Regions from separate parts of the Cellvibrio sp. GW822-FHT04B05 genome, predicted to be linked through region 1. Evidence: predicted binding sites of a transcription regulator. Region 1 holds the regulator's gene; each other region holds the start of a gene.
What was found. The regulator sigma-54, encoded in region 1, starts transcription at its own class of promoters, with help from an activator protein. The targets are predictions, from matches to a motif close to TGGCACANNNNTTGCNNT.
Positions count from the first base shown of each region.

Region 2: the regulator sigma-54 is predicted to act here: its motif matches at 1,095-1,112, upstream of flgF (flagellar basal-body rod protein FlgF).
Region 3: the regulator sigma-54 is predicted to act here: its motif matches at 4,808-4,825, upstream of AC1RJL_RS16985 (ammonium transporter).

Region 1 is NZ_JBXAMU010000001.1:553,760-564,476, reverse strand. It holds gene hisD (histidinol dehydrogenase) at 1-573, opposite strand, end outside; gene hisG (ATP phosphoribosyltransferase) at 680-1,315, opposite strand; gene murA (UDP-N-acetylglucosamine 1-carboxyvinyltransferase) at 1,329-2,594, opposite strand; gene AC1RJL_RS02255 (BolA family protein) at 2,670-3,029, opposite strand; gene AC1RJL_RS02250 (MlaC/ttg2D family ABC transporter substrate-binding protein) at 3,116-3,739, opposite strand; gene AC1RJL_RS02245 (KpsF/GutQ family sugar-phosphate isomerase) at 4,046-5,017, shown strand; gene AC1RJL_RS02240 (KdsC family phosphatase) at 5,068-5,610, shown strand; gene lptC (LPS export ABC transporter periplasmic protein LptC) at 5,614-6,225, shown strand; gene lptA (lipopolysaccharide transport periplasmic protein LptA) at 6,212-6,841, shown strand; gene lptB (LPS export ABC transporter ATP-binding protein) at 6,848-7,573, shown strand; gene AC1RJL_RS02220 (RNA polymerase factor sigma-54) at 7,778-9,433, shown strand; gene hpf (ribosome hibernation-promoting factor, HPF/YfiA family) at 9,578-9,868, shown strand; gene ptsN (PTS IIA-like nitrogen regulatory protein PtsN) at 9,965-10,417, shown strand; gene rapZ (RNase adapter RapZ) at 10,429-10,717, shown strand, end outside.
Region 2 is NZ_JBXAMU010000005.1:113,005-123,721, forward strand. It holds gene AC1RJL_RS16310 (flagellar hook-basal body complex protein) at 1-897, shown strand, start outside; gene flgF (flagellar basal-body rod protein FlgF) at 1,182-1,925, shown strand; gene flgG (flagellar basal-body rod protein FlgG) at 1,984-2,769, shown strand; gene flgH (flagellar basal body L-ring protein FlgH) at 2,785-3,486, shown strand; gene AC1RJL_RS16330 (flagellar basal body P-ring protein FlgI) at 3,543-4,646, shown strand; gene flgJ (flagellar assembly peptidoglycan hydrolase FlgJ) at 4,647-5,840, shown strand; gene flgK (flagellar hook-associated protein FlgK) at 5,845-8,643, shown strand; gene flgL (flagellar hook-associated protein FlgL) at 8,847-10,717, shown strand, end outside.
Region 3 is NZ_JBXAMU010000005.1:281,667-292,383, reverse strand. It holds gene AC1RJL_RS17005 (mannose-1-phosphate guanylyltransferase/mannose-6-phosphate isomerase) at 1-449, shown strand, start outside; gene AC1RJL_RS17000 (UDP-glucose dehydrogenase family protein) at 475-1,815, shown strand; gene rpsA (30S ribosomal protein S1) at 2,140-3,819, shown strand; gene ihfB (integration host factor subunit beta) at 3,947-4,237, shown strand; gene AC1RJL_RS16985 (ammonium transporter) at 5,022-6,335, shown strand; gene AC1RJL_RS16980 (TrmH family RNA methyltransferase) at 6,415-7,188, opposite strand; gene AC1RJL_RS16975 (pyridoxine 5'-phosphate synthase) at 7,243-8,010, opposite strand; gene AC1RJL_RS16970 (peptidylprolyl isomerase) at 7,997-8,650, opposite strand; gene AC1RJL_RS16965 (TIGR04211 family SH3 domain-containing protein) at 8,663-9,322, opposite strand; gene AC1RJL_RS16960 (YciI family protein) at 9,356-9,655, opposite strand; gene AC1RJL_RS16955 (VC0807 family protein) at 9,717-10,487, opposite strand; gene AC1RJL_RS16950 (PHP domain-containing protein) at 10,526-10,717, shown strand, end outside.

The DNA.
Region 1 (10,717 bases):
GGTAATAACGCGATCCACACCGGCAATAGCGGCTGCCGCCAACACCATTGGACTGAGTTCACCATCGGGTGCCGGCACCACCATAGTCAGCTCATCAACACCGGCAACTTTCGCCGGAATGGCATTCATCAATACTGATGATGGATAAGACGCTTTGCCACCGGGCACATATAAACCTACGCGTTCCATCGCGGAAATTTGCTGCCCGAGCACAGTGCCATCGGCCTCTGTATAGCGCCACGAACGTTGCAATTGGTGTTGGTGATATTGACGGATACGCTCAGCGGCAATTTCCAACGCGTTGCGCTGCTCAGCACTGATTTGCGTCAGCGCATGCTGCAATTGTGCAGGCGTGACAACAAAGTCATTAATGCTTTGCGCCGTGCGGCGATCAAACTTGTTAGTAAATTCTACCACTGCTGCATCGCCGCGCGTTTTTACCTGATGCAGAATATCCTCCACCACGTCCGCAACGCGGGTATCGCTTACCGATTCCCACGCGAGCAGTTGATCCAACCGCTGATTAAAATCGCTTTGGCTTGCATCCAAACGGGTGATGATAGATTCAGGCATGGCGTTCTCTTTTCAAAAAAACCAAATGATTAAAAAATAATACGTTGATCATGCAGCCTGTCGATTGCAATTGCCCATTGGCATTTGCAATCGGCGGAATAGAAAATTAATCAGCCGCTACCGCGCGCGCGATATGGTCGATAATGGTTTGGATTTGTACGTGCTTCATTTTCATCGAGGCTTTATTCACAATCAGGCGCGAACTGATATCGGCGATAAAGTCGCGTGGCTCCAAACCATTCGCACGCAAAGTGTTGCCAGTATCAACAATGTCCACAATTTCATCGGCCAAATTCATAATCGGTGCAAGCTCCATCGCACCGTAGAGTTTGATGATGTCCGTCTGGCGACCTTGGGATGCGTAATATTGCTTGGCGATATTCACATACTTGGTTGCAACGCGAATACGGCCCGCCGGCAGCGATTCACCTTTAACACCGGCAGTCATAAGTTTGCAGTGTGCGATATTTAAATCGAGCGGCTCATACAAACCTTCAGCGCCGTTTTCCATCAACGTATCTTTGCCGGAAATTCCCATATCCGCCGCACCAAATTGCACGTAGGTGGGCACATCAGCGCCGCGCAATAATAATAAACGCACACCAGCCTGGGTGGTATCAAACACCAGCTTGCGGCTTTTTTCCATATCTTCCAGCGGCTCAATACCGGCGGCCGCGAGCAATGGCAAAGTTTCTTCCAGAATGCGCCCTTTGGTTAGCGCGATGGTTAGCGTCTGGCTCATGGCATCCACCTTTTTAAGCGCCTTTTACCCGGCGCACGCTGGCACCCAGGCTTTGGAATTTTTGTTCAATTGCTTCATAACCGCGATCAATATGGTAGATGCGGTCAATCAGGGTTTCGCCGTCAGCAACCAGACCGGCAATTACCAAACTGGCTGACGCGCGCAAGTCAGATGCCATCACCGGCGCCGCTTTCAAACGCTCAACACCGGTAACGATGGCGGTGTTGTGTTCGAGTTCAATGTGCGCGCCCATACGATTCAATTCAGCAACCTGCACCAAACGGTTTTCAAAAATTGTTTCGGTAATGTGGCTCACACCTTCAGCGACGGCGTTCATCGCCATAAATTGCGATTGCATATCGGTCGGAAACGCGGGGTAAGGTGCAGTTTTCAAGCTGACTGCTTTTGGGCGATTACCGTGCATATCCAATGCGATCCAATCTTCACCGGTGGTGATATCCGCACCCGCTTCCTGCAATTTCAACAACACTGCTTCAAGAATGTCAGCGCGAGTATTGGTCAATTTAATTTTGCCGCGCGTAGCGGCTGCCGCTACCAGATAAGTTCCGGTCTCAATACGGTCGGGCATGACGCAGTATTCGCAGCCGTACAATTTATCAACGCCATAAATTGTCAGCGTGGACGAGCCTATCCCTTCGATTTTTGCACCCATCGCGACCAACATATTGGCGAGGTCAACAATTTCGGGTTCGCATGCGGCGTTTTCGAGTATGGTTTTACCATCAGCCAAAACCGCTGCCATCAGCAGGTTTTCGGTACCGCCAACAGTGACCATATCCATCAGGAAATGGCAGCCTTTCAAGCGACCATTGGAGCGGGCGCGAATATAACCGCCATCGATTTCAATCGTTGCGCCCATGGCCTCAAGGCCGCGTAAATGGATATCCACCGGGCGCGAGCCAATCGCACAACCGCCAGGGAAGGATACATTCGCTTCACCGTAGCGTGCGAGCAATGGCCCGAGCACCAGGATCGAAGCGCGCATGGTTTTCACCAGCTCGTAAGACGCGGTGTAAGAATTAATAGTATTGGGATCGACAATCACCACGTGCTCGCCCTGAATCTCAATGGTCAGACCAAGGGTGCGCAGCAATTGCACCATAGTGGTTATATCTTTCAGATGGGGAACATTACTCAAATGTACTTTGCCATCAGCCAGGATGGCGGCAGCCAATAACGGCAGGCCCGCATTTTTGGAGCCGGAAATACGCAATTCGCCAGTGAGCGGCCCGCCGCTCGCAATCAAAAACTTATCCATTACAACCCTGAAAACTAAAAAGTGCTAAAAGAAGAGACCGATCAACACACCAGCCAGACAATGCGCGCGTAGAAATTACTGCTGCTGTTGTTGCTGATCCCACTGCTCGGGAGTGAAGGATTTGATGTAATCCACCGCGTGGATACTGCGGTCGGCAAACTGGGCGCTCAGGGTGGAAAGCACCAGTTGCTGCTTCTTCACCGGCGTCAAACCGGCAAAAGCGGGACTCACGATAACCAGGCCAATGTGGTCTCCCATAACCTCTACCGATTTAACGTCGCAGTCGGGGATTTGGCTTTCGATCAGTGCTTTGATTTGTTCAGCTTGCATAGTGTTACTCGATAGGAAAGTCAGGCCAGCTATGTCCGCGCGAAAAACGGGGCATAAATAGCGATAAATAAAATAAGGCGCGAAGTTTACCGGAATGTCGCCCATATCGCACCCGAAAACCCCACCCCATAACGCAAAACCCCGACACTTGGCCGGGGTTTTCGTCAGCAATCAACCACCGCAATCACTGATTAGGCATCAACTAACCAGTTGGCAATGACTTTATCAACATCGCCATTGTACTTTTTCAGGCCAGCCTTGAATTGACCACTGAATGATTGTCCCAAATTCACACCGTTAAGGATCACATTGATCAACTTCCACTCGCCGTTTTTTGCTTTCTGCATGGTGTAATCCAACTTATGGGTAGCGCCTTCTGCTGCAACTTCCTGCTTCACCACTACGCGGGTAGGGTTTGCTTCAGTTACACCGGCGATGGTGACTTTGCTGTCGGCATAACCAAGCACGCCTTTGGCAAGGGATTTCACCATACCGTCTTTAAATACTTTCTGGAATTGCTCGCGCTGGGCGGGCGTTGCTTTGGCATAGGTATCTTTGCCCATCACTGATGCGGCGATAAAAGGGAAGTTAACAACACCGACGAGAGCGCCTTCAACTTGCTTGTAGTAAGCATCGTCTGCTGTTTTGGCCGCGTTTTTAGCCTTTACCAAATCGAATAACTTTTGCGCAACCGATTCCACAATTGCCTGCGGAGATTGGGCAGCAGCTGCCGGTGCTTGCGCGATCGCATTGACACTGAACAGCGCGACTAAACCGAATACAACACCATACATTTTGGTGAGCATATATTTCATCGTAAAACCTTCCATTAATTGAGATGTGGTCATTAAGTCAGAGATGGCAATGTACCTGCATGAAGGTACCGAAACTCAGACAGCGCTAATTCCTTATGGTGCCATTCTTTATGCGTGCTTATTGGATGTGGCGGTTTATTAACCGGAGGCGCGGTGAGCAGGCTTGCGGCGCGCACTATACCATTTAGATCCGGACACGGATAACCTGCGCGCAGGAAAAAAGACGTAAACATCCCTCGCCTTACCATTCATGCCCGTTATAATGCCCACCCCGGAACCGCTGAACCGTTATTGTGGAATTGTTATATGGCTGCCTTTGATTACGTCAGCTCTGCTTTGCGCACCATCCGCCTGGAAGCCGAGGCGGTAACTGCTTTAACCAGCCGTATCGATGGCCAATTTACTACCGCTTGCGACCTGATCCTTAACTGTGCCGGGCGTGTGATTGTCACCGGCATGGGCAAATCCGGTCATATCGGCAAAAAAATCGCCGCGACCCTTGCAAGCACCGGTACTCCTGCTTTTTTTGTACACCCGGGCGAAGCCAGCCATGGCGATTTGGGGATGATCACCAAGAACGATATTTTGCTCGCCATCTCTTATTCGGGCACGTCAAACGAAATCGTCACCTTGTTGCCGCTGCTGAAACGCGCCGGAATTAAAATCATCAGCATGTGTGCCAATGCACAATCTACACTGGGCGAAGAGGCTGAAGTCAACCTGGATATCAGCGTCGTTGTTGAAGCCTGCCCGCTCGATCTCGCCCCCACCTCCAGCACTACAGCGACACTGGTGATGGGCGATGCCCTCGCGATTGCACTGCTTGAAGCGCGCGGTTTTACCGCCGAAGACTTTGCTTTTTCCCACCCCGGCGGTGCACTCGGGCGCAAGCTATTGTTACGTGTTGCCGATGTGATGCACGGCGGCGATGACATCCCGCGTGTAACTCCGGAAACGCCGATGCTGGGTGCATTGATGGAAATGTCGGAGAAGGGTTTTGGCATGACAACTGTCATGAGTCCTGCCGGAGATCTGCTCGGAATCTTTACCGATGGCGATTTACGCCGCAGTATCGACAAGGGTGTAGATATCCGCACCGCCAGTGTCGGGGAATTGATGAATACCAACCCAAAAATGCTGCGCGACAATACGCTGGCTGCAGAAGCACTGGCATTAATGGAGCAGGCAAAAATTAACGTATTACTTGTCACCAACGAACAAAAAGCGTTGGTGGGTGTCGTAAAAATCAATGACTTGCTGCGCGCAGGCATTATTTAATCAAAAAAAGCTGATCAATTGCGATTGATCAGCAGCACTGGAATCGCTGCATGAACCCCGAATTACGCGAACGCGCCGCGCGCATCAAACTTCTATTACTGGATGTCGACGGCGTACTGACCGATGGCCGCCTTTATTTCGGCAACCAGGGTGAAGAACTTAAATCGTTTAGCACGCTTGATGGCCAAGGCATCAAGGCGTTACAGAAAACCGGCGTTAAAGTAGGCATTATCACCGGCCGCACCAGCAATCTGGTCGCCCGCCGCGCAAGCGATCTGGGCATTACCCTGCTGGTACAAGGCCGTGAAGACAAATGGGAGGCCATGCAGGAAATCCTGCAAGAACACCCGTTCGCATTGGACGAAATCGCTTTCATGGGTGATGACTGGCCGGATTTGGGAGTAATGACCCGTGTTGGACTCGCATTTACTGTTGCTAATGCCCACGTTAGTGTAGCCGCCCGCGCACATTGGCAAAGCCGCGAGCGCGGTGGTGAAGGCGCAGTACGCGCAGCTTGTGATTTAATCATGCAGGCGCAGGATACTTTCGACGTAATGCTGGCATCTTATCTGGCAATCAAGGGTGAACACTAAGCAATGAAACTTTTGGAACGCGCCCAAAAAATTCCTCAATACGTGCCTGTTCCGTGGCTGGTGGCATTTGCTTTAGTCCTCTGCTTTTTTGCTTTTTCGCTGCGCCAGAAAGTAGATGTGGTTGGTTATGAATATGAGCCCAGCGGCTTCCCGCAGATTTATATGAAGGAAGTGGAGACGCGCGAATTTGATGTGCAAGGTAAATTGCATTACCAGTTGACGACTCCCCAAGTCACCCATTACCAAATGAATCCGGATGTGCCGTCAGACACTGATTACACCTTGATCGAGCAGCCTAATATGGCTTTCCATGATGCCGATTCCAATGCGCCCTGGTTAGTAACTGCCACTATCGGACGCAGTGAGGGCAACGGTCAATTGATTCGCCTGCTCGAAAATGTTCTTATCCAACAACAGACTCCGTCCCAGGGCTTGATCCAAATTACCACCAGCGAACTGCATGTGCGCCCCCGTGAACAATTCGCGGAAACTGACAAAGCTGTTAAGATGCGCAGCGCTAAAGGTCAGATAGATGCAAAAGGTATGGATGCCGACCTGGCGCAGAGTCGGCTTCAGTTAAAGTCCCAGGTTAAGGCTGTTTATGATCCCCGCTAAATTCCGTTTTACATTATCGCCAGTCGCGCTCGCGCTAACCGCACTCATCGCCAGTTACAGCGTCGCTACCTATGCCTTGCCCACTGACAAAAATGAAACTATTCGCGGCTCAGCCGACAACTTGACAGTCGACCAGAAAAACGGCGTGGCCACTTATACCGGATCGGTAAAAATTACCCAGGGGTCGCTGGTGATTTCGGCGGACTCCATCGTGATTCATACCAACTCCGACAGCAGCGTCGAGAAAATGATTGCCACCGGAAGCCCCGCCCGTTTCCAGCAACAACCGGAAAAAGATCAAGGTGTGGTGACTGCAGCAGCCAAGCAAATTACTTACACGCCGAACAACGAGCATTTATTGTTGGTCGAAAATGCGTCCGTTGAACAGAATGGCGCCGTCATGAGCGGCCCGCATATCGACTACGATCTGGTTAAAGAAGTAATGAAGGCCGCCGGCAATAATACCGCCAGTGGTGGTGGCCAGCGCATTGAAATCGTAATTCCACCCAAAGGTGGCAAAGCCGGTGACGACATCAAGATTATTTCGCCAAGCCAGTCCCAAAGCCCGGCATCAGCCAGTTCGTCCGCCGCCTCATCAACCGCATCATCAGACTGATACCTTATGCCCAGCTTGCACGCGCGCCATCTCGCCAAAAGTTACAAAAAACGCCAGGTTGTAATTGATGTTTCGATCACCGTGGAAAGCGGCCGCATCGTCGGCTTGCTCGGCCCCAACGGCGCCGGTAAAACCACCTGTTTTTATATGATTGCCGGCCTGGTTCCCGCTGATAATGGCACCGTGTTGATCGATGACCGCGATATTACCCAGCTACCGATTCACGGCCGCGCCCGCGCCGGTATTGGTTATTTGCCGCAAGAAGCATCGATTTTCCGCAAGCTGACGGTCGCCGATAATATTATGGCGATCCTTGAAACACGTCATGATCTCGACCGTCAACAGCGCCAGCAAAAGCTTGAATCGTTGTTGAATGAATTTCACATCACCCATATCCGCGACAGCTTGGGTATGGCGCTGTCCGGTGGTGAACGCCGCCGGGTAGAAATTGCCCGCGCATTGGCGACCGACCCCAAGTTCATCCTGCTCGATGAACCCTTTGCCGGTGTTGACCCTATTTCGGTGAATGACATCAAGGAGATTGTCCGCCATCTGAAAGATCGCGGTATCGGTGTGCTTATCACCGATCACAATGTGCGTGAGACGCTGGATATTTGCGAAACCGCTTATATTGTCAGTGAAGGCCATATCATTGCCGAAGGCGATGCCGAGACAGTGCTAAGCAACAGCAAAGTGCGCCAAGTCTATCTGGGTGAAAATTTCCGCTTGTAAACACCTCTTTAACTAGTCGCCTTAAGTGTTACCGACCGCCCGTCACCAGCACAATAGACCCCACATAAACGACTTGACAAGTAACAATCTTTGCCCATTAGGCATAAAGCTTGCTTAAGCTTATTGCTTGCGCGGCCAACCCTGACTAAACTCCACATAACTGATGTTTTCCATCCTGCGTTATAAGGGTTTGTCGTTCACATAATGAAGCAATCTCTCCAGCTTAAACTCGGCCAACAGCTGACCATGACTCCGCAATTGCAGCAGGCGATCCGCTTGCTGCAATTATCGACGTTAGACTTGCAACAAGAAATCCAGGAAGCACTCGAGTCCAATCCAATGTTGGAGATCGAAGAAGCTTTTGATTCGCCCAGCGCCGCCAACGAATATGAAGGCAGTGAGTTAGATAAAGCGGATTACACCCGTCAACTGGAAATTGCTGCCGAAGCCGGCGCCGATAATGGCACTGATTTCACTGCCAGCGAAAGTTACTCCGCCACCGCCGATAATAATTACGCCGAGAGCAATAGCTATTCGGAAGGTGAAAGTTTTGGCGAGGGCGAAAGCTTTGGTGAAAGCGAATCCTTCGGCGATTCCGATGTCTATGGCGACGGAGATAGTTTTAGCACTGACAATGGCGAATGGAATGAATCAATCCCCAGCGATTTGCCGGTAGACACCAGTTGGGATGACGTTTACCAATCCTCATCCAGCAGCAGCTCAAGCAATTACGACAACGAAGACAATGACTTCGAAAGCCGTCGCGCGGCTACTGACTCACTCTACGATCATTTGATGTGGCAACTGAACCTGACACCTATGTCGGATCGCGACCGCGTATTGGCGATGGCCATTATCGATGCGGTAGAACCCAGTGGCATGCTATCCATCACCGTCGAAGAAATTTTTGAAGGTATGCGCGGCGATTTCGAAGAGCTTGAACTCGATGAAGTCGAAGCGGTACAACACCGCCTGCAACAATTCGACCCCTGCGGCGTGTGCAGCCAAAATCTCTCCGAATGCCTGCTGGTGCAACTGCAACAACTCGATCCTAAAACGCCATTCCTGGATTCAGCCAAGTTAATCGCCAGGCAATATTTACCAATACTCGGCAGCCGCGATTATCGCCAGTTAATGCGCCGCACCAAACTCAAGGAAGCAGAACTCAGCATCGCTGTAGCGCTAATCCAAAGCTTGAATCCGCGCCCGGGCGATATGATTGCGAGCGGCGACACGGAATATGTTATTCCCGACGTGTTTGTTGAAAAACGTGATGGCCGCTGGATAGTTGAACTAAATCCGGATATTGCACCACGCCTGCGGATTAATTCGGACTATGCTTCTATGGTGAAGCGCGCCGATTCCAGCACTGACAACACCTTCCTCAAAGATAACCTGCAAGAAGCACGCTGGTTCCTGAAGAGCTTGCAGAGCCGCAATGAAACCTTGCTGAAAGTAGCGAGTTGTATTGTGGAAAAACAACGCGGCTTCCTGGACTACGGTCCTGAAGCAATGAAGCCATTGGTGCTACACGATATTGCTGAAATTGTAGAAATGCATGAGTCTACTATTTCGCGTGTCACCACGCAGAAATATATGCATACACCGCAAGGGATTTTTGAGCTGAAATATTTCTTCTCCAGCCACGTAAGTACTGATAGTGGCGGCGAATGCTCATCAACTGCGATTCGCGCGATTATTAAAAAATTGGTGAGCGCAGAAAACCCCAAAAAACCTTTGAGCGACAGCAAAATTACCGATCTGCTCGCCGAGCAAGGTATTCAAGTGGCGCGCCGTACCATTGCGAAATATCGCGAGTCCCTCAATATTCCACCGTCGAACGAGCGTAAAACTATTTAATACATTACTGGTCACTTGTAGTGCGACGGTTTTTCGAATGTAGTTGAATGTTGAATATTGAATAAAGTTCGGATCATAAATTCACAGATGTAATAGAGGTTGTGCAGGTTGCAACTGTTTTATTTCTAGCGAGAGGAAGTATCTATGCAAATAAATATCAGCGGTCGCCATGTAGAAGTTACCGATTCAATGAAAGAGTATGTCACCAGTAAACTGGAGCGCCTGACCCATCATCACGATCGCATCACCAGCACACACGTTATCCTCTCAGTCGACAAACTTATTCAAAAGGCAGAAGCCACCATTCACGTAAGCGGCAAAGATGTACATGCCGACGCGTCCCATGACGATCTTTACGCCGCAATCGATTTACTGACCGATAAGCTTGATCGCCAATTAATTAAACACAAAGAAAAAATGCGCAGCCATCGCTAATCGGCGCATGCACCAACCTGTTAACTGAACCTGTGCTGTCATCGCCATAAGCGATGACCACATTATCCAGCGAGAGATGCCCGGCATCACCCAGTCATGCAAATTCAAAATCTGATCACCCCTCGCCGAACCCTCTGCGGTGTCGAAGGCGGCAGTAAAAAACGCGCGCTGGAGTTGCTAGCCAACACCATTGCGCAGGACATTCCCGAAATTGATGCCGATGATTTATTTCGCCGCCTGATTGGCCGCGAACGTCTGGGCTCGACCGGCATTGGCCACGGTATCGCCATTCCCCACTGCCGCGCTGAACATTGCAACGGCACCGTCGGGGCGCTGATCACGTTGATAGACCCGATTGATTTTGATGCAATCGACTCACAACCCGTCGATATATTGTTTGCCATGTTAGTGCCGGAAGATGCCCATAGCGAACATTTGCAAACCCTCGCGGCACTTGCCGCAGCTTTGAATAATGCCGATTATCGCCAAACCCTGCGCGCCGCCAAAAGCAATGAAGCGCTCTACCAAGCGGCACTCGCCGCTCCTTAACAGGACCAATTATGCATCTGGTGATTGTCAGCGGCCTTTCCGGCTCAGGTAAAAGTACAGCACTGCATGTCCTTGAGGATGTGGGGTTTAACTGTATCGATAACCTGCCTGTCAGCCTATTGCCCGCACTGGTGGCCCAGATCCAGATTCATAAAGATGACCAACATCGCTTTGCGATTGGTATTGATGTGCGCAATGCATGGCAAGATTTGTCAATCTTCCCACAAATGATCAGTACCCTTAAAGAAGCGCACCTGCCATTCCAGACACTGTTTCTGGATTCACAACCCGCCGTACTTA
Region 2 (10,717 bases), on a different contig from region 1:
CTATTTAATTCCATTAATGTTCCAGGGTTTTTTACTCCGGTGCCCATTAATGCGTTTGATCCTAACGATCAAAAAACGTTTAACCACGCCACAACAACACCTGTGTATGACAGCTTGGGTAACGTGCATTCAATGCGTCAGTATTTTGTAAAGCAGGCCTATGATCCAGCGGATCCAACTACATCGCCGAACCATTGGAAAATGTACGTGCAAATCGATGGTCAGAATGTGGGTGATCCCGATCCGAGTTTGCCATCACCACAAAATATCATGGCTACTATGGCGTCTTTCGATGTGCATTTCACACCTGAAGGAACCATTGATCGTACAATGACCGACGCTATTTTGATTTCCAACTGGACGCCGATTGGGTCAGACGGCGCACCTATTGGAGCACTGGGTCCGTTGAATGTGTTGCAAGGTGGAACCATCCCGGTTGCCGAGCCACCAGCAAGCTCGAACTTCTTGATTGACCTTGCGGGTAGTACCCAGTTTGGCAGTGTCTTCTCGGTAGAAGAGTTGGATCAGAATGGTTATGCGACAGGCCGTTTGGCGGGTCTGGATATCAGCAGCACCGGTATTGTATTTGCCCGTTTCACCAACGGTGAAGCGCAAGTGTTAGGGCAAGTTGCGTTGGCCAACTTCAGTAGTGTTGAGGGCTTGAAACCAACTGGCGATACCATGTGGGCACAGACGTTTGAGTCAGGCGAGGCGATCATCGGCGCTCCGGGTTCTGCACAACTGGGTAATATCACTGCCGGTGCGGTTGAGGAATCCAACGTGGATTTGTCGGAGCAGTTGGTGAATCTGATTATTGCGCAGCGTAACTATCAGGCAAATGCCAAAACCATTGAAACGGCTAACGCCACTACGCAGACCATTATTAACCTGAGATAAAGTAGGGGCACGATTTATCGCGCCCTAAAATTACCGCGCCTCTAAAAAAACAAGGCCAATAAATTACACCACTACAGCGGCAAAGGGCGGAAGCTCTTTGCCGCTTCTTTGTTCGCCGGTATTGTTACGATTTTGCCGCTTTTCTCTCTTTTATGTTTTCTCCTTTAATTTCATGTGCTTACGGATTTTTTTCGGGTTGGCACTGCTCTTGCAAAACTCCAGATAACGGCAAATCTGCCAAAAAACTAGCGCTCTGGTATGCGTTAGAAATCTGGAGAAACACTGTGGACAAAGCTCTTTTTATCGCGATGACCGGAGCCAAGCACAATATGCTGGCGCAGGCCAATCGCGCCAATAATCTGGCTAACCTGAGCACGACCGGCTTTCGCGCTGATTTTGAGCAATCACGCAGCATGGGTGTTTACTACGGCGATGGCCAGCCAACCCGCGCCTATGCGCTGACAGAGTCACCGCGTTCCGAGTTCAGTTCCGGACCGATGATTACGACCAACAACCCACTTGATGTTGCCATCCAGGGCGACGGCTTCTTTGCCGTGCAAGCTGGTGATGGCACTGAGGCCTATACCCGCGCCGGCAACTTTACAGTCGATGCACAGGGCATGCTGCGCACCCTGAATGGTCTTCCGGTGCTGGGTGATGGCGGCCCGATCAATATTCCTGAAAACAAAAAAGTGCAGGTCGGCTCCGACGGCATTATTTCTATTGTCGGGCAAGACCAGGGCCCTGAAGCCATGGTGGAAGTGGGGCGCCTTAAGTTGGTTAATCCGGCGGTTGCGGCAATCGAAAAAGGTGATGACGGTTTATTTCGCCAGCGCGATGGTTTGAATGCCCAGCCCGCTGCAGAAGTGAAAGTCCGCAGCGGCATGCTCGAAGGCAGTAACGTAAATGCTGTCGACGAATTTACCCAGATTCTCAGTCTCGCACGCCAATATGAAATGCAAGTAAAAGTGATGAAGTCTGCAGAAGAAAATTCGGCTGCATCGGCACAACTTTTACAAATATCGTAAGTGAATTAAATATTTTTTAATGCTTGTGCAGACAAGTAGTTAACCCGAGGAATACACCATGCATGCCGCCCTCTATGTCAGTAAAACCGGTTTGTCGGCGCAAGATCGCCAGCTAACGACTATCTCAAATAACCTGGCTAATACCAGCACCATCGGTTTTAAACGCGACCGTGCGATATTTGAAGATTTGTTGTATCAAAACCAGCGTCAACCCGGTTCGCAGCAAACCCAGGAAACGCAATTGCCTTCCGGCTTGCAATTGGGTGTGGGCGCGCGCGTTGTGGCAACACAAAAAGAATTTACCCAGGGCACTTTGCAAGTGACAGAGCAATCACTTGATGTTGCGATTGACGGTCATGGTTTCCTGCAAGTGTTGCAACCTGACGGCACTATTGCCTACACCCGTAACGGCCAACTGCAAATTAACGGTGAAGGCCAGATCGTTAACGCGGACGGTTTTTTATTAGAGCCGGCGATTATTGTTCCTGAGGGTGTCAATAAAATTACTATCGGCACTGACGGTACCGTAAACGCATTTGCACCGGGCAATGCACAGCCGCAACAACTGGGTAACATCACCCTGGTTGATTTTGTTAACCACTCTGGCTTGCAAGCCATTGGCGGAAATTTATATGTAGAAACTGTCGCCAGCGGTAACCCTGTGGAAGGTACTCCCGGTGAAAATGGTTTGGGTGTAATCAAACAATATATGTTGGAAAACTCCAACGTGGATATCGTTGAAGAAATGGTAAACATGATTACCACCCAGCGCGCGTACGAGATGAACTCCAAAGTTGTTTCGACCGCCGATCAAATGTTGCAATACATTACCCAAAATCTTTAATTGAGTGATTTGATTATGCGCACTCTTACTTGCAGTAAAACATCGTTGAAATTAGTGCTGATGATATTGGCAGCCATCGGCCTCAGTGGTTGTTTTACTAACAAAAAACCCATGCCGGATGATCCTGCTTACGCGCCGACAATTGCGGCAAGCATGCCAGTGCCACAACGCACGGAAGGTTCTTTGTATCAGGATGCTTACGGTCTGAATTTATTTGATGATCGCAAAGCGCACTTTGTGGGCGATGTGATTACCGTAGCCCTGAGTGAACGGACAGTATCGCGAAAATCGTCCGGGGTTGCGACCGGTAAGAAAAGCGGTGTGAATTTTAATGCGGGCCCATTGCTCGGTGTAAATCCGACTATTAAAGGCAATGAACTGACAACTGCTCTTGAGCAGGGGCGTACCTTTGATGGCAGTGCTGATGCAGATCAAAGCAACAGCTTGCAAGGCAATATTACCGTTACCGTTGCAGAGATTTTACCGAACGGTAATTTAATTGTGCGCGGTGAAAAATGGATCACATTGAATCGTGGCGATGAATTTATCCGCATCAGTGGAATGATTCGTCCTGACGATATCGCACCGGATAACACTATCGTTTCAACGCGTTTAGCAAATGCAAAAATTTCCTACTCGGGCACAGGTGCATTGGCAGATTCATCTTCTATGGGTTGGCTGTCGCGCTTTTTTAACAGTGATTTGTGGCCCCTGTAATTAGCTTTATACAGGAATCAGCTTTGCACCCGTATTCAGGTTTAATGAGGTACTTTATGCGTAGTTTTCATTTTTTCGTTATCGCAGTGGCGTTGCTGTTCAGTACGGCGGCGCAGGCCGAGCGCATTAAAGATATCGCGAGTGTCGCCGGTGTGCGCGCAAACCAATTAGTGGGTTACGGTTTGGTAGTAGGCTTGGATGGCACGGGCGACCAAACAACACAATCACCGTTTACCACACAATCATTCAACAGCATGCTTAAACAATTCGGTATCACTGTGCCTGAAGGTGTGCGTATGCAAATGAAGAACGTCGCAGCGGTAATGATTCAAGCTGAATTACCGGCGTTTTCAAAACCAGGCCAAACCATTGATGTCACTGTGTCGTCAATCAGTAATGCAAAAAGTTTGCGCGGCGGCAGCCTGTTAATGACTCCGTTAAAAGGTTTGGATGGAAAAGTCTATGCTGTTGCCCAAGGTAATTTGGTTGTCGGCGGTCTGAGTGCATCTGGCAATGACGGTTCAAAAATTACGGTGAATATTCCCAGTGCCGGTCGTATTCCCAGCGGTGCAATCGTAGAGCGCATGGTGGAAACCAATTTCGCCGGTGGTCAGCCGATTGTATTTAATTTGCATCGCGCCGATTTCACTACCGCTAATTCTTTGGCAAAAAGTATTAATGCGATGTTGGGGCCTGATGTTGCGCGCCCATTAGATGCTGTATCTATTATGGTGAACTCTCCCGTTAATCCGGCACAGCGTGTCGATTTTATTGCAATGCTGGAAAATATTAACGTGACCATGGGTGAAGAAGTTGCCAAGGTCATTATTAATTCGCGTACCGGTACTATTGTGGTAGGTAAAAATGTGCGTGTATCACCGGTTGCAGTTACTCACGGCAGTCTCACTGTTTCTGTGGCAGAAAGTTTGACGGTTAGCCAACCCAATGCACTTGCTGGCGGCCAAACAGTGGTGGTGCCGAGCAGCAATGTACAAGCGGATGAAGAAACCAATCCTATGTTCAAGTTTGCTCCCGGCGCGAACCTGGATGACATTGTTAAGTCTGTGAATAACGTGGGCGCATCGCCGAGTGATTTGATGGCGATTCTTGAAGCGCTTAAAGAGTCAGGTGCACTCAAAGCTGAATTGGTGGTGATCTAAATGATATCTGTCGATACCGGCCTCAAGTCCGCACAAGTACAGGATACTTATCTCGATCCTAACGCCCTTGATTCAATCAAGGCAATGGGACGCGATAAAGATCCGCAGGCATTAAAAGAAGTTGCCAAAAAATTTGAAGCGATGTTTGTACAGCAAATGCTGAAAACCATGCGCGAAGCCAATGAAGCATTTGGTGAAGGTAATTACTTTGATAGCCAGTCCACACGTTTTCACCGCGATATGCTCGACCAGCAAATGGTACTGAATTTAACCAGCGGTGCCGGTATCGGGATTGCAGATCATTTCTACAAACAAATGGTGCAGAATTATGGCGGTGGTATGAAAGCAGAATCTGCAAAAGATACTGTTGTTCACGATGGTGCGCTTACCGAAGCCGTACAATATAAAAAATCCTATACTCAAGACACCGATATGCTTGACGCCTGGATAAATGATTTTGTGCGCATGAGTGATAATTCACGCATGCAGTCCATTTTTTCTGAAAGCGATGCAGATTCTGGTAATCCAGAGCAAGCTCCAGTTGTGCCTAATTATGCAATGATTCCCGCGCTGCTAAATAAACCTCAACCACTCGTTACTCGCGGTGGACAAAAAGCCAGCATCAGCAGCACCCAGGAAAATTTTGTGATGTTGCTGAAACCTCATGCAGAGAAAGCGGCGGCTGAATTACAAATTAGTCCGGATGTATTGATTGCACAGGTAGCACTGGAAACCGGCTGGGGTAAGCACGTTATCCACGATAGGCAAGGTGATAACAGTTTCAATCTCTTTAATATCAAAGCGGGCGGCCAATGGCAGGGCGCTAAAGTCAATGTGAATACTCTTGAGTATCGCGATGGCATTGCAGCAAATGAAAAAGCCGATTTCCGTAAATACACCGATTATTCAGAAAGCTTTTCTGACTATGTGCGCTTAATGAAAAATAATCCACGCTACCAACAAGCGCTGGATGCAGGTAATAACTCGTCGGCTTATGCCGATGCGCTGCAATCGGCAGGTTATGCGACTGATCCTCATTACGCCAAAAAAATCAAACAGCTTTTAAATAGTGATGCACTTAAAAACCTTGGTTCAATTGGGGCGGTTAGTAACTCTGACGCAATCAAGGAATTGAAAACAACAGTGCAATCAGTTTTATCCCTGGCGGCGACCGGCCGTCAAATAGCGGAGTAAGCATATGTCAGGCCTTCTCTCTAATGCTATTTCCGGCTTGCAAGCCAGCCAAAACGCGCTACGAACTGCCGGGCATAATATCTCCAATGCTAATACGGCGGGCTATTCGCGCCAGGAAGTTAACTATGCCACACGCCCGGAGCAAAATATTGGTGCTGCGGGATTTATCGGTTCAGGTGTCACCACGACGTCGATTGAGCGTGTTGTCAATGAGTTCGTGACAGCACAATTGCGTTTGGATACAACGACGTATAACCAGCTCAATGCATTCAATACCAGTATTGGTAAGGTTGATAAATTATTTGCCGATGTCAGCACGGGGTTGTCCGGTGCCCTGCAAACATTTTTTGCCGCTATGCAAAATGGTGGTAATGATCCTGCTTCAACACCTGCACGGCAGTTGATTGTTACTGAAGCGGAAAGCCTTAGTGTTCGCTTTAATAATTTACACCAGCGTTTAAGTGATATTGAAAAAAGTGTTAACACTGAAATACGCGCGATAACCTCACAGGTTAATTCGCTCGCCAGCTCAATCGCCTCGCTCAACCAATCCATTGGTGAGCTGCGTGCATCGGGTAATGGTAATCAGCCAAATGATCTGATGGATAAGCGCGATGAAGCATTACGCAAATTGTCAGAATTGGTTTCATTGCAAGTAGTTAAACAAGGTGATGGTGATGTCAATGTGTTTATTGGTAATGGGCAGCCGCTAATTGTTGGAGCAAAAACCAGCACCTTCGCCGTAACGAATGATGGAAACATCCAGTTAACCGGCAACAACAAACCCGTTAATGTTACTGATCAAATCTCTGGTGGCCAACTGGGCGGGCTTTTGAGCTTTCGCCAGGACGTTCTGTTTCCCTCAATGAATGAGTTAGGGCGTATTGCACTGGCGATGGCTGATCAATTCAATACTTTACAACAGCAAGGTATTGACCTTGATGGTGATTACGGCCAAAAAATATTTGGCGATATTAACGACCCTGTCCTCGCGGCTAACCGTGTTGCACACGGGCAAAATGCGCTGCCATATGATCGGGTGATTTCCGTCACTATCAACGATACCAGCAAGTTAACCACAAGCGATTATAGTTTTGAGATTGTTCCCGGTTCGAGTAATTATGTAGTGACCCGGTTGTCGGATAAATCCATTGTCGAACAGGGCACTTTATCCGGTGCTTACCCTGCCACGATTTCATTTGATGGTGTCACTATTAATTTAACCAGCGGATCTTTTCAGGGCGGCGATAAGTTTACTATCCAACCCACTAAAAACGGTTCGCGCGATATCCATTCTGAATTAAAGCGCCCGGAAGATTTGGCTTTCGCTTCGCCAATCCGCACTTCCGGTAGCACCAGTAATTCCGGCAGTGGACTTATTAGTGCCGGCGAAGTATTAAGCCTGGTGGATGCAAAAGGCAATCGCTTGCCGGCATTTTCCGAAGCGGGAAAATTATCGCCACCTATTATTATTCGTTTCACTTCAGCTACTACTTACGACGTGCTGGATAACAGTGATCCCGCGAATCCGAAAGATCTTGTGCCCGCCATGCGTGATCAAACCTATGTGCCGGGTACCAGTAACAATGTATTCAGTACCGATATCGGTGAAACACGTGTTATCGGCACTGGTGCTCGCACAGGTTTGCCCGACGGACGCGCTCCACAAACACTCGATCCTTATTCAGTTCCACCGAATATGCCGATGATAGCGAGCAGTGCTCCGCAGGCAAATGGATATTTGGCAGAGCAATTGAATTTTACCTTCAAGGATCCTGTTACCGGTGCTGTGACAAACAAAACGGTAACCACTGTATCGGGCGCTTCAGCTATGCAGACAGCAGCGCAGATCAGTGCATTGCCTGGTGTTTCTGCCAATGCTTATACAACGGCAACCATTACCGATATTAATTTTGATCCATCTACTTATGCACCGCCGTTGCAGTTGTCGATCAACGGCGAGAATTTGTTGGCATACAATCCTGACAATACCGCTTTTGCTTTTGATCTTCCCGACCCCAATGTCAGCGAGTTGGAATTTAATAATTATTTGGCAAAGCGTATCAATGAAAATCCAAATCTTAAAGCCCTGGGTTTCTATGCCGAGAGTGCGAGCAACCCGATTACTGGTGCGCCTGAACTTCGCATAGTGGCATCGTCCGGCGTTAACATTGATGTTCGTATAAAAGCATCAGGTACCGGCATTAATACGATTGATGTCAATGACAGTAATGGTAATCCCAATGTGCGTTTGAGCGGAGTGGATACCGGGGCGGGTGAGCAAAGTGCGGTTACGGTTGGTGGCCGTATTGATATCACCATGGCCAATGGTATCAAACTCTCAACATCACCAACGAATAGTCCGTTGATGGGCGACAGCAGTTTATCCACTTTTGCGCAGTCTTCATTTATGGGGTATCAGGTTGCACTTAGCGGTCAACCGAAAGCGGGTGATATATTTACTGTAGGATTTAATACCGATGGTAAAAATGATAACCGCAACGCATTGGCAATGGCCGCGTTGGAATCGGCATCCACTATGCAAGATGGCACCATGAGTTTTGCGAGTGGTTATGGAAAACTGGTTGAAGAGGTGGGAACCAAAAGCAGCCTTGCAAAAATTAATACCGAGGCCAGTAAAAGTTTATTGGAACAAAGCCAATCCATGCGTGACAGTGTGTCCGGTGTGAACCTTGATGAGGAGGCAGCCGATCTGATTAAGTTCCAACAACTCTACCAGGCGAATGCCCAGGTTATATCAATTGCGCGTGAGCTATTTGATACCTTATTAAATTCCCTTTAATATTTTATTTTTTCTCGCGCATTTACGCGCTTCTCAATTTTTCCTGCAAACACTTTACTTCGTGTGGCGTTAATACCACTTGGCGTAAGGTTTTTTCTCGTCATTGAATAGTTGGAGCATTTTGTGCATTAATCGGTATATGACGCAAGTGTGGGCAAATTCTTGCCGCCTTGCAAAAATTGCCGCTGCGGTAGGAGATCACTATGCGCGTATCCACTTCACAGATTTATAACATTGCAACGTTAGGGATGAACCAGGCACAGGCTGCTGTTCTAAAGACCCAGGAGCAAATTTCGACAGGAAAGCGTGTACTCTCTCCAGCGGATGATCCCGTTGCAGCTACATCAATCTTGCAACTGAATCAGGAATTGGCGCGTACTGAGCAATACAAAAAAAATATTAATATTGCTGAAAATAGTTTGAATCTCGAAGAGACCAATTTAAAGACGATTGTCGATCTCGTTCAACGCATGCGCGAAATTGCGGTATCAGCCGGTAATACTGCGGTCATGACTAAAGAAAACTATCAATCCTTTGCCTCTGAAGTTGATACGCAAATCGCTGCCCTGGTGAATTTGCAGAATACGCGCAATGCATCCGGACAATATATTTTTGCCGGCTATCAAAGTAGTACTGCTCCATTTGTAGGCGACGGTGGTGGAAATTACCGCTACCTTGGCGATGATGGCCAATTGCGCTTACAGGCATCCGCTTCTGTTAGTGTTGCAGTGAGTGACTCAGGGAAAAAATTATTTGTTGATATACCCAGCGGCCACAACACATTTACCACCTCGGCGAGTGCTACGAATAAATCCGTTCCGCCTGCAATTATTTCGGTGGGACAAGTATTTGACCAGCAAGAGTTCGATAAGCTTTATCCAAATGATTTGGTGGTTACCTTTACCAAATCAGGTAGCGGTATAAATTTTACGGTGAGCGAACGCACCTCGGGAAAACAATGGTTAGTTAACCAACCCTATATTGCCGGGAATGATATTGAAGTCGCCGGTGCGCGTTTTAAAATCCTGGGTCATCCGTATGCAGGCGAGGCCGCAATTCCTGCCAGTTTACCGGTTGCGGGCGCACCTGTAGCTGCCATTAATCCCGGTGATACATTACGTGTGACTGTGGGCGGAAAAACGGAAGTGCTTACTTTTCCTGCGGGTGTAGCGGCGGGTGATACTGCCGGATTTATTGCAGCGCTTAATACCGGTGCTGCCGTGCCACCCGCATTGCCCACCGGTAACGCAGCCAGGCTCGCCAATCTCGGGATCAGTGTTGATGCAACAGGTTTCCAGAGCCCGACAGGTTTGAATATCACCTTGAGTAATGGCACTGGTACCACCGCAGCTGCAATTATGGGCGGAACAGGTATTCGCTCGGTTAACCTGCCTTTTGGTTTTTCAGTGGCGAATGATTTTTCTGTTACACCGCAAAGTTTCCAAATAGAAGTAAATGGTAAAACTGAAACGTTGACGTTCAACCAAAATATTACGAGTGCGGCAGATTTGGCAGCTGCATTTAATAGCCCTGCTAATGCAGCGCAATTGGCTCGCCTTGGTTTGACGGTAACTGATCAGGGCATTACCTCCAATAGCAATGCCAAAGTAACTATTAAAGGTGGGTCAGGCGCATTGGATGGTGTGACCGGGTTCAGCACTCAAGGTGCCGGTACTTCATCAACCCGTGGTGTTCTGGTGCAGCCTGGCGATAGTTTCTTTATTGAGTCAAGTGACAAACAATCATTGTTAACAACACTCTCCCGTTTTAGCGATGCAATGAAGAATGTTGAAAACAGTCCGGAGAGCAAAGCCGAACTGGGTAAACTGGTGGCGAAGACCCTTACTAATTTGACCAATGTAATTACTAACCTTGTCTCTGCTCAAAGTGAGATAGGTTCACGGTTGAATACATTGGAGAGTTCGACTGAGTTAAATCTGGATATTACATTAACCACGAAAACAACACTGTCCAGCCTGCAAGATATCAACGTAGCTGATGCGACAATTCAATTATCCATGCAATCATTTGTATTAAGCGCCGCGCAGCAAAGTTTTGCGAAAGTCAGCCAGCT
Region 3 (10,717 bases), on a different contig from region 1:
TTATTAACACTCCTGATGCGGTATTGATTGCGGATAAATCACAAGCGCAACAAGTTAAATCAGTCATCACTCAAATTGAAAAGCAGAAACGTTCAGAGCATTTGCAGCACCGTGAAATTTATCGTCCGTGGGGTTGTTACGACGCAATTGATACAGGTGATCGTTATCAGGTCAACCGTATTCGTGTGAAACCTGGTGGTAGCTTATCGCTACAAGTTCATCATCATAGGGCAGAGCATTGGATTGTTGTAAAAGGAACTGCTTTAGTGCAGAAGGGTGATGACACAGTGCTGCTTTCTGAAAATGAATCAACTTATATTCCAATTGGAACCAAGCATCGCTTGAGTAATCCAGGAAAAATTCCGCTGGAAATAGTTGAGGTTCAATCTGGACCCTATCTGGAAGATGATGATGTTATTCGTTACGAAGATAGTTATGGTCGCTCTTAATTTTTAACAGGCTAGGGAGTTTCTAATGAAGGTAACAGTCTTCGGTACAGGCTATGTTGGTTTGGTGACCGGCACCTGTTTGGCGGATGTGGGTCATGACGTGTTATGCGTGGATATTGACCAAAAAAAAGTAGACAACCTTAATGCGGGTATCATCCCGATCTATGAGCCAGGTTTGGAGTCCATTGTTAAGCAAGCCGTACAGCACGGGCTGCTGAATTTCACCACGGATATGGATAAGGCCACCCAACATGGAGAGCTGCAGTTTATTGCAGTAGGAACACCTTCAGGAGAAGACGGTTCCGCTGATTTACAATATGTTGTTGCTGTCGCTAAAACAATTGGTCAGCGGATCAACGATTATAAAGTTATTGTGAATAAATCTACGGTACCTATTGGGACGGCGGAAATAGTCACCAAGGCCCTCGCCGAGGAACTGCAAAAACGTGACTTAAACATTCCCTTTGATGTGGTGTCGAATCCTGAATTTCTTAAGGAGGGGGCTGCTGTAAATGACTTTATGAAGCCTGATCGGATTGTGGTTGGCACTAACAGTGAACGGGCTGAGAACTTGTTGCGAGAGCTGTATGCCCCTTTTAATCGCAATCATGATCGTATGATTTTTATGGATGTACGTTCAGCTGAGCTTACCAAATATGCTGCCAACGCAATGCTCGCTACAAAAATCAGCTTTATAAATGAAATGGCTAACTTGGCCGAGTTATTAGGTGCTGATATCGAAAAAGTGCGAAATGGTATAGGCGCTGACCCCCGTATTGGTTATCACTTTATTTATCCTGGCTGTGGCTATGGCGGATCCTGTTTTCCGAAGGATGTTAAGGCGCTGATTAATATAGCTCATGGCGTTGATTATACCGCCGGCCTGATGGAGGCGGTTGACAGGGTTAATCAGCTACAAAAAGATAAGCTGTTCTCTTATATTTCACGCCACTTTGGTTCAGATCTTAAAGGCAAGGTTTTTGCGCTTTGGGGGCTTTCTTTCAAGCCCAACACTGATGATATGCGTGAAGCTCCAAGCCGGGTATTAATGGAGGCGCTTTGGGCTGCCGGTGCGAAGGTGCAAGCTTATGATCCTGTGGCTATGGATGAAACACAGCATATCTATGGATTAAGGGATGATCTTAAGCTGGTCGGAACGAAAGAAGCTGCATTAGAGCGTGCAGACGCATTGATAATATGTACCGAATGGAAGAATTTCCGTGCTCCTAACTTCGATCAAATCATTGCCACCTTGCGCAATCCAGTCATTTTTGACGGTCGTAATCTTTACGAGCCTGAAAGAATGGCTAATTTAGGCTTTCAATATTATGCAGTGGGGCGTGGCTTAAGCGTTACCAAGCACTAATCCCAATTAAAAATTGATCGGACTCTTGGTCGCAAGAGTCCCTTGATCAACTCCTCTTTTGCATCGTCCCTAATTATTCTTCTTACACCTGGTTGACAATCCTAACCTATTGAAAAATAAAGGGCATTCTGCTAATCTGCCGCACCTACCAATTTTGACTGTTTTTTTGTTGCTCGGCAGCAGAATTAGTAGCAGTGAATACCGTCAAACCCAGCCTGAGGGGGTTTTCACTTTACTTTAATTGACCCGTGTGACTGGCCATGCGGAATAGGTAGGGTGTGTGTTTAACGCCTGTACCTCTAATCTATAGGTAATACCATGAGTATGAACGAAAGTTTTGCAGAGTTGTTTGAAGAGAGTTTAAAGACTGTAGATATGGTTCCTGGCACCATCGTTACTGGTGTAGTAATCGATATTGATAAAGATTGGGTTACAGTGCACGCAGGCCTTAAGTCTGAAGGTGTTATCCCCGCAGAACAATTCCGTAACGAACTGGGTGAGTTGAATCTCCAGATCGGTGACGAAGTACAAGTAGCTCTGGAAAGCGTTGAAGACGGTTTCGGTGAAACCAAACTGTCACGTGAAAAAGCCAAACGCGCTGAAGCCTGGAAAATTCTCGAAGCTGCACACGTTGCTGAAGAAGTTATTAAAGGTGTTATTAACGGCAAAGTTAAAGGTGGTTTCACCGTTGATGTTGCTGGTATCCGTGCCTTCCTTCCTGGTTCATTGGTAGATGTTCGCCCTGTGCGCGAAACTACCCATCTTGAAGGCAAAGAGCTGGAATTCAAAGTTATCAAGCTCGACCAAAAGCGCAACAACGTCGTTGTTTCCCGTCGTGCTGTACTTGAACAAGCTAACTCTGTTGAGCGCGATGAATTGCTGGCTACCTTGCAAGAAGGTCAGGCAGTTAAAGGTATTGTTAAAAACCTCACTGACTACGGTGCATTCGTTGACTTGGGCGGTGTTGATGGTCTGTTGCACATCACCGACATGGCCTGGAAACGTATCAAGCACCCGGGTGAGATCGTAAATGTTGGTGATGAAATCGACGTTAAAGTATTGAAGTTCGATCGTGAGCGTAACCGTGTATCTCTGGGCCTGAAGCAATTGGGTGAAGATCCGTGGATACAAATCACCAAGCGTTACCCTGAAGGCGCTCGTGTGAAAGCAAAAGTAACCAATTTGACTGATTACGGCTGCTTTGCAGAGTTGGAAGAAGGTGTTGAAGGTTTGATCCACGTTTCAGAAATGGATTGGACTAACAAGAACATTCATCCTTCAAAAGTTGTTCAATTGGGCGACGAAATCGAAGTGATGGTTCTGGATATCGACGAAGAGCGTCGTCGTATCTCTCTCGGTTTGAAGCAATGCCAGGAAAATCCATGGGATGCATTTGCTCGTACTTGCGCCAAAGGCGACAAGATCAGCGGCAAAATCAAGTCAATCACTGATTTCGGTATCTTCATCGGTTTGGATGGTGGTATTGACGGTCTGGTTCACTTGTCAGACATCTCCTGGCATGAAGCTGGTGAAGAAGCAGTTCGCAAGTACAAGAAAGGTGACGAACTGGAAACCGTGGTATTGGCCATCGATCCAGAGCGCGAGCGCATTTCCTTGGGCATCAAACAACTCGAAACCGATCCTTTCTCAGAATACGTTTCTGTGAATGACAAAGGTGCTGTAGTTAAGGGTATCGTTAAGGAAGTTGAAGCTAAAGCTGCTGTAATCACCTTGGCAGATGACGTTGAAGCTGTTCTCAAGGCCTCTGAATTGAGCCGTGAGAAAGTAGAAGATGCGCGCAACCTGCTGAAAGTAGGTGATGAAGTTGAAGCCAAGATTATTGCAGTAGATCGCAAAAATCGTAGCATCAACCTATCAGTGAAGTCTAAAGATGTAGAAGACGAGAAAGCTGCAATGAAAGAGCTTTCCAGTAAGCAGTCAGATCAGGCATCTCCAACAACGTTGGGTGATTTGATCAAGGCTCAAATGCAGAGCAAAGAGTAATTTTTGTTATGCAACAGCGACCAGCTAAGCTGGTCGCTGTTTTTTTGATTTATTTTCCTCCGCGCTTAGTGATGCTGTTTTATCTGGTTGTGTTGCTTGAAGGTTTTTTAATAACAGAGAGCAGGTTATGACAAAGTCAGAATTAATCGAATATATTACTGAAAAACAAAATCAGTTAACCATCAAAGATGTCGAGATGTCAGTAAAGCTTCTGCTTGATTATATGTCCGATATCCTCGCATCCGGTGAGCGCATCGAAATTCGTGGTTTTGGAAGTTTTTCGTTACATTACCGCGCTCCGCGCACAGGAAGAAATCCGAAAACAGGTGATGCGGTAGTCCTTGAAGGTAAATATGTCCCGCACTTCAAGCCAGGAAAGGAAATGCGTGATCGTGTTAATGAGAGTATTTCGAAATAATAACTTATCATTGATGTGTAGAAAGGGATTGCTGGATTTTCCCTGCGACTATTATCTTCCTTTCAATATTTATGAAATATCGCCTTCGTTTATTTGAGTTACTAGTGGCAGCATTGGGTTTGGTGAGCCTGATGAAATGCATGCTTGGTTATTGTGCGACAAAAAAGTGTATAGCTGCATCCACGATAAAAATGCCAAGTATTATTAGCCAAGCCGCAACAAGATTATTATTTTCTCCCACATTTTTATCGCTAACAATCCAACCCACGCCCCAGACAAAAACTGCCGGAATCCCTCATAAAAAGTTTTGCTTCGGGGAAGCCTCCAATATAAATATCACACGCACCTGCTGAAAATTATCATTAAATGTAGTGCATCTGTGGCCGTATTTTTAATCGAATAAATTACTCCCCCGCTAATACAGTAATAGCTGAGCTATTGGCGGTTCATTCCATTTTTTGCACCAATGTTGATCAAAAAATATTGATGGGCATTTTTGTGGTGCAATATTTATCTGCGTAAACTAACTATAACTTCATATCTCTTTGAAAAATAGATAATAAATTTTATTGGTTTAGAATTTGCTTTAGGCTGGTTCATTTTTGTTTTTACAGGTTTTATCTGGATTTTGTGCTCCGATAGTGTGCGAATATTTTTTGATCTGAAGGATATTTCCTATACTTCATGCATTCTACAAATAATAACCGTATCAAAATGGGGCGGTTATTTAAGCCGATAAAGACATTAGTCAGCAAACTAAAATAATCATTGTCATGGGGTTACTATGAAGAAAGTAAGTTTCACACTACAAACGGCAATTGGGAGCCTGCTTGCAGTCTGCGGCCAGACTGCTTTGGCACAGGAGCCGACTATTAATGGCGCCAATACGGCTTGGATTCTGACCTCTACCGCGCTGGTATTGTTTATGACTCTGCCGGGGTTGGCTCTGTTTTATGGCGGTTTGGTTCGAGTTAAAAATATTCTCTCAGTGCTTATGCAATGCTTCACGATTGCATGTTTGGTATCTATCCTCTGGTTAATTGCGGGTTACAGCTTGGCTTTCGGTACCGGTAATGCCTGGATCGGCGATTTTAGTATGGTATTTATGGCGAGCATCACTGAAGACGCTTTATCTGGTGATATACCTCTCAGTTTGCATGCTATGTATCAAATGACATTTGCGATTATCACTCCTGCTTTGATTGTTGGAGCATTTGCAGAGCGGATGAAGTTTTCTTCAATGCTTATTTTTTCTGCCCTCTGGTTGTTTGCCGTTTATATTCCTGTGTGCCATTGGGTTTGGTCTGGATCAGGTTGGCTGTATGCCAAAGGTCTGCTGGATTTTGCCGGCGGCACTGTTGTGCATATCACAGCAGGTGTTGCTGCACTGGTAGCGGCAGTTGTTATTGGTAAGCGTGACGGTTTTCCAACAACAGCAATGCCACCCCACAACATGACGATGACTGTTACTGGCGCCGGCATGCTTTGGGTGGGCTGGTTTGGATTTAATGCCGGAAGTGCATTGGCTGCCAATGGTAATGCGGCGATGGCGATGTTGGCTACGCATATCTCTGCAGCAGCGGGTGCGCTGGCCTGGATGACGATTGAATGGATGCGTTTCAGGAAGCCAAGTGTATTGGGGATTGTTACTGGTATGGTCGCGGGCCTCGGAACAATTACCCCTGCTTCAGGCTATGTTGGACCTGGCGGTGCATTGATTATCGGTTTATTGGCTGGGGTAATCTGCTTCGTGATGACTCAACTGGTAAAACGCGTGTGGAAAATTGATGACTCACTTGATGTATTTCCGGTTCATGGTATTGGCGGTGTGTTGGGTACAATTCTCGCTGGAGTGTTTGCTTCAACAGAGCTTGGCGCGTTCAGTGGCCAGGGTTTCGCCAGCGGAATTGAATCCATGAGCGAGCAATTAGGTGTGCAGTTGTTGGGTGTAGTGGTCACTTTTGCTTACACCGCTGTAGTAACTTATATTCTGTTAAAAATTACTGGTGTCTTTACCTCTGGCTTACGCGTCACTAAAGAAGAGGAAACCATCGGTCTGGATTTAAGTTTGCACGAAGAAGATGGTTATAAGTTGTAAAAGCTTTTGACCTGGATAATAAAAAAGAGGAGCTATTGCTCTTCTTTTTTATTTGGGATCTTGAAAAAATATAACGTGATCAGCGAAATGCAATCAGGGCTGCGGTAACGGCGACATTAAGTGACTCTACACCATTGTTCATTGGTATGTAGACTTGCTCGTTGCAAAGTCGGGTCACTTCATTTGAAACACCTTCTGACTCATTGCCCAGCACATAAATACATGCTGACTTTGGGTTAAACTTTTTTAACGCTATTGTGGCGTGCGATGAAAGGGCGCAAATAACTGCACCATCGGCTTTAAAATCTTGCAAGGCTTGAGTCAAGTCTTTACAACGTAGCAACGGTGCTCGAAAAACGGTTCCTGCACTAGCTTTAATAACAAGCGGATCAATTTGAGCATTTCCTTTTTGTGGTAACAATATCCCGTCAATATTTCCTGCGCATGCTGAGCGAATTATCATTCCCAAATTCTGGGGGTTTTGAACCCCGTCAAGCGCAAGTAGTGTGTAATTTTTCCCACTATTTTCGGCAAGGAACTCGTCGTAAATTTTATAGCCACGCAGCTGCAGGTCCGCTGCAACCCCTTGATCCTGGGATGTATTTTTAGAAATGCGCGATAAAGCCTGACGGTCATGGTAAATAATCTCGGCACCCTTTTGCTTCGCAAGCGAAATTATATTGTCGAGGATATCAGCTGGCTTATTGCTAGTGGCCAAATGTAAACGATAAATAAATGTGGACGGATCTTGCAGTGCCTCGAGTACAGTTTTACGACCATAGACTGTCATTAGTGAATCAAAAAAGCGTTTTTTTTCCAGATAAGCGGGGCTATCATCACGTGGTTTATTCATGCTGATTTACTTGGATAAAGTAGGGGGAGATGTATGGAATTCCCAATCGAATAATTAGTTGCAGAGCTTTTTGTAAGCGTGCACTGCGTTAGTTAATCCCATTGCGATGGCATCAACGACTAATGCGTGACCAATTGATACCTCAAGCAATGAAGGAACCTGACGAAAGTGCGCGAGATTTTCAAGATTAAGATCGTGCCCGGCATTTAAACCAATACCAATTTTTTGCGCATGGATTGCTGCATCCATATAATTTTGGAACAGTGCATCAAGGTTAGTGCTATTGAGCCTGTGAGCCTCTGCATAGGGACCGGTATACAGTTCAATTCTGTCCGCACCTATTTCTTTTGCCAAACTTATCTGCTCAATATCCGGATCCATAAATAAACTGACACGCACACCGTTATCTTGTAATTCGCGAATTAACGGGCGCAGTTTTTCTCCGCTAACGTTTAAATTAAATCCGTGATCAGAGGTGAGTTGTTCATTTGTGTCTGGAACCAGGGTGCATTGATGCGGACGAACATCATTGACCAATTTAATAAAGCCGGGAAAATCTTCCAGGGATTCTGCGTAAGGGTTTCCTTCGATATTAAACTCAATACCGGGATGACCTTTTACCAGTTCGCTCAGTTCATAAACATCGTGTGGGCGAATATGACGTTGATCCGGGCGGGGATGAACAGTCAAGCCATCAGCGCCAGACGCAATACAGATTTCACCGTGACTAACTACATTTGGATAATTGCCCGGCCGCGAGTTTCGGATCAGCGCAATTTTATTGAGATTAACACTAAGGGCGGTACTGTTATGGTTGGTCATTAATGGGTACCAATGCATCTTTGAACGCGGATGGTTTTGACGCATTTTGCGATTCCAGCAAGTTGCGCAAAGCGGCTGCATCAACACGTGATGTGCTCAATATACGTATGATGTAATTGGGGGCTTCAGGTAGCATTTTTAACCTTCCCCGTGGAGATTGTGCAATTTTTTCAAGCACTTCAATACCCACAATTACCTTTCCAAATACGGTGTATCCGGGCTTGGTCTGTGTTGCATTGAATTCCGGATTACTTTTCAAATTCACATAAAATTGTGCGGTAGCGCTATTCGGATTTTTCTCTCTTGCCATTGCAATACTTTTATAATCGTTTTTAAGTCCATGTATGGATTCATTGATTATTGGATCGCGTGTGGGCTTTTCGACAAAATCAGAAGTAATACCTCCACCTTGAACAAGAAAGCCAGGGATGATGCGGTGAAAAATAGTGTTGTCGTAAAAGTTGGTATCGACATAACCTAAAAAATTCTTCACCGTCTCGGGCGCGGCATCCGGATAAGTCTCTACGACGAAAACACCTAAATCGGTTTTTACGGCTACCATAATGTTTTCATCGGCATGTAAATCAGTCGTTACAATCAGACAAAAACCTAAAGCTACTTGAATAAAGCGATTCAGCATGATCAATAACTCTTAGCGCCACTCTGATCTACGTTTACGGCGACCAAATGCTTGCAAGATAAAAGAAAGTAGAACACCGCCAAACACCAAGCCGCCACCATAAACCCAGTGATTGAAACGGTCAGTGTTTTTTAGTTTTTCGTTCTCTGCCTTAATTACATCCGCATGGGTTTGCAATAATTGATTTTCCTTCAGCATATGTTGATGCTCTTCTTCCAGGTTAAATGCGGTAGCAGCAGCTTGGCGCATATCTTCCGTGTCAGCGAGTAATTGTTGATGCTCTTGCTGGATTTTTTCGAGTTGCGATTTGAGTTGGGTATTTTCAGTTTGCAATGCGACTACATCACGTGAAGAGCCTGACAATGCAGCCAATTGCAGTGCCGCAGTTGGTTTGTCGGTGAGATTTTGGCTTCGAACCCAGCCCTCGGTGCCATCGGGTGTGGTGACGAGGGACCAAAGGTTATTATCACTTCCGGTCTCCTCACGAATAAAATTGAGCTTGGTTCCGCTTGCTACGCCTTGTTGCAAAATACTGGCTTGAGGAGCTTTATCGCTACGCACCGGAATGTAAATGACATCAGACACATATTTATCAGCGGCAATACTGGGTACGTTAATTAGTGACAAAGTGAAAATCGATAACGTACAACCAAGGAGGGAAATTTTTTTCACAGTTGCTCCAATCTTTAAAAATAAAAAGAAAAATTAAGGCAAAACTTTCTTAAAGGGTTTTACGACAACCTTGGCGTAAACACCAGCAGCGATGTAGGGGTCAGCATCTGCCCACAATTGCGCTTGCTCCAGCGAGGTGAACTCAGCAATTACCAAACTGCCGGTAAAGCCTGCATCACCCGGATCGTTGTTATCGATAGCAGGATGTGGGCCAGCAACAAAAAGCCGGCCTTCATCATTTAATTGCTGTAATCGTGCGAGATGAGCGGGGCGCGCAATTTTGCGTTTTTCAAGGCTATTAGATACATCTTCACTAATAATGGCGTAAAGCATGAAGCACTCTCTTGGATAAAATCAATTGCGGACTTAATGCGACAAAAATGACGCAAAATAATTAATTGTCACTGCCGTCATTAATCACTTCTTCCAGCGTTAAATGTGTAAGCAAGCGAATACTGCGAAACACATAAAACAATGTACCCATCATGATGATCATCATCGGCAGGGCAATTATGGGATAGCTAAGGGCGGTCATTTTACCTAATTCTGCGTTGAATTCTGTGGTTCCAGGCTGACTGACAAGAATAATTTTCGCTAATACGTAATTTAATATTGATGATAAAAAGAAAGAGGTGGCAATCATCAAAGAGGCATTGGTTAAGGTGCGTTCAAAGTGCTTTTGTGTTCCATGCTCCTGGAGGGCAATATCCACTTTGTGAATTTTCAGCACTTTATCGTTATAAATAAAGGTCTTTACCAAGGGGTAGCGCGTTTTGATAGAGAAAAGCGTGACCAAGCCTAAAATGCCGGGAATTGCTGCTTCTTTAATAGCAAAATATTCTGGAGCCAAATGCAAAAGACTGAGTCCACCTGTGAGTAGCACACTCACAATTCCCAGCGCGGAAAACACATTAATTTTCCGGTTAATTAGAAAATCGCGCAGACCATAAGTGATTGGAAAGGCGAGGGCAACAATTAATCCCCATGTCGCTCCCAGGTAATCGTCGCCGCTGAGCTTGGTCAAAATCAGCGTCGGAATCACGATGTTCATCAGGAGATTGGCCAAAAAACTTTCTTTTTTCAGTTTTGGCCGCGAATTTGTGGGTTCTGCTGTTGGTTTATCAGCTAACATGCTCACATTCTTTTCAGTGCTATTGTCGGTCATGACCAATCCTGGTGATGTACTTGCCACGTGGAGTTTGAGTGATTTTTGATCTGCATTGCCATACCCATTTTTCTGACGGGCTACTTAGTCCCGAGGCTGTGATCGCGCGCGCGAAAGCGCACGGTGTTTCGGTGCTGGCGATTACGGATCACGATACCATAGCTGGTATCGGGATTGCACAAAAAGCCGCATTGGAATCAGGTATCACCTTGATAAATGGCATCGAGTTT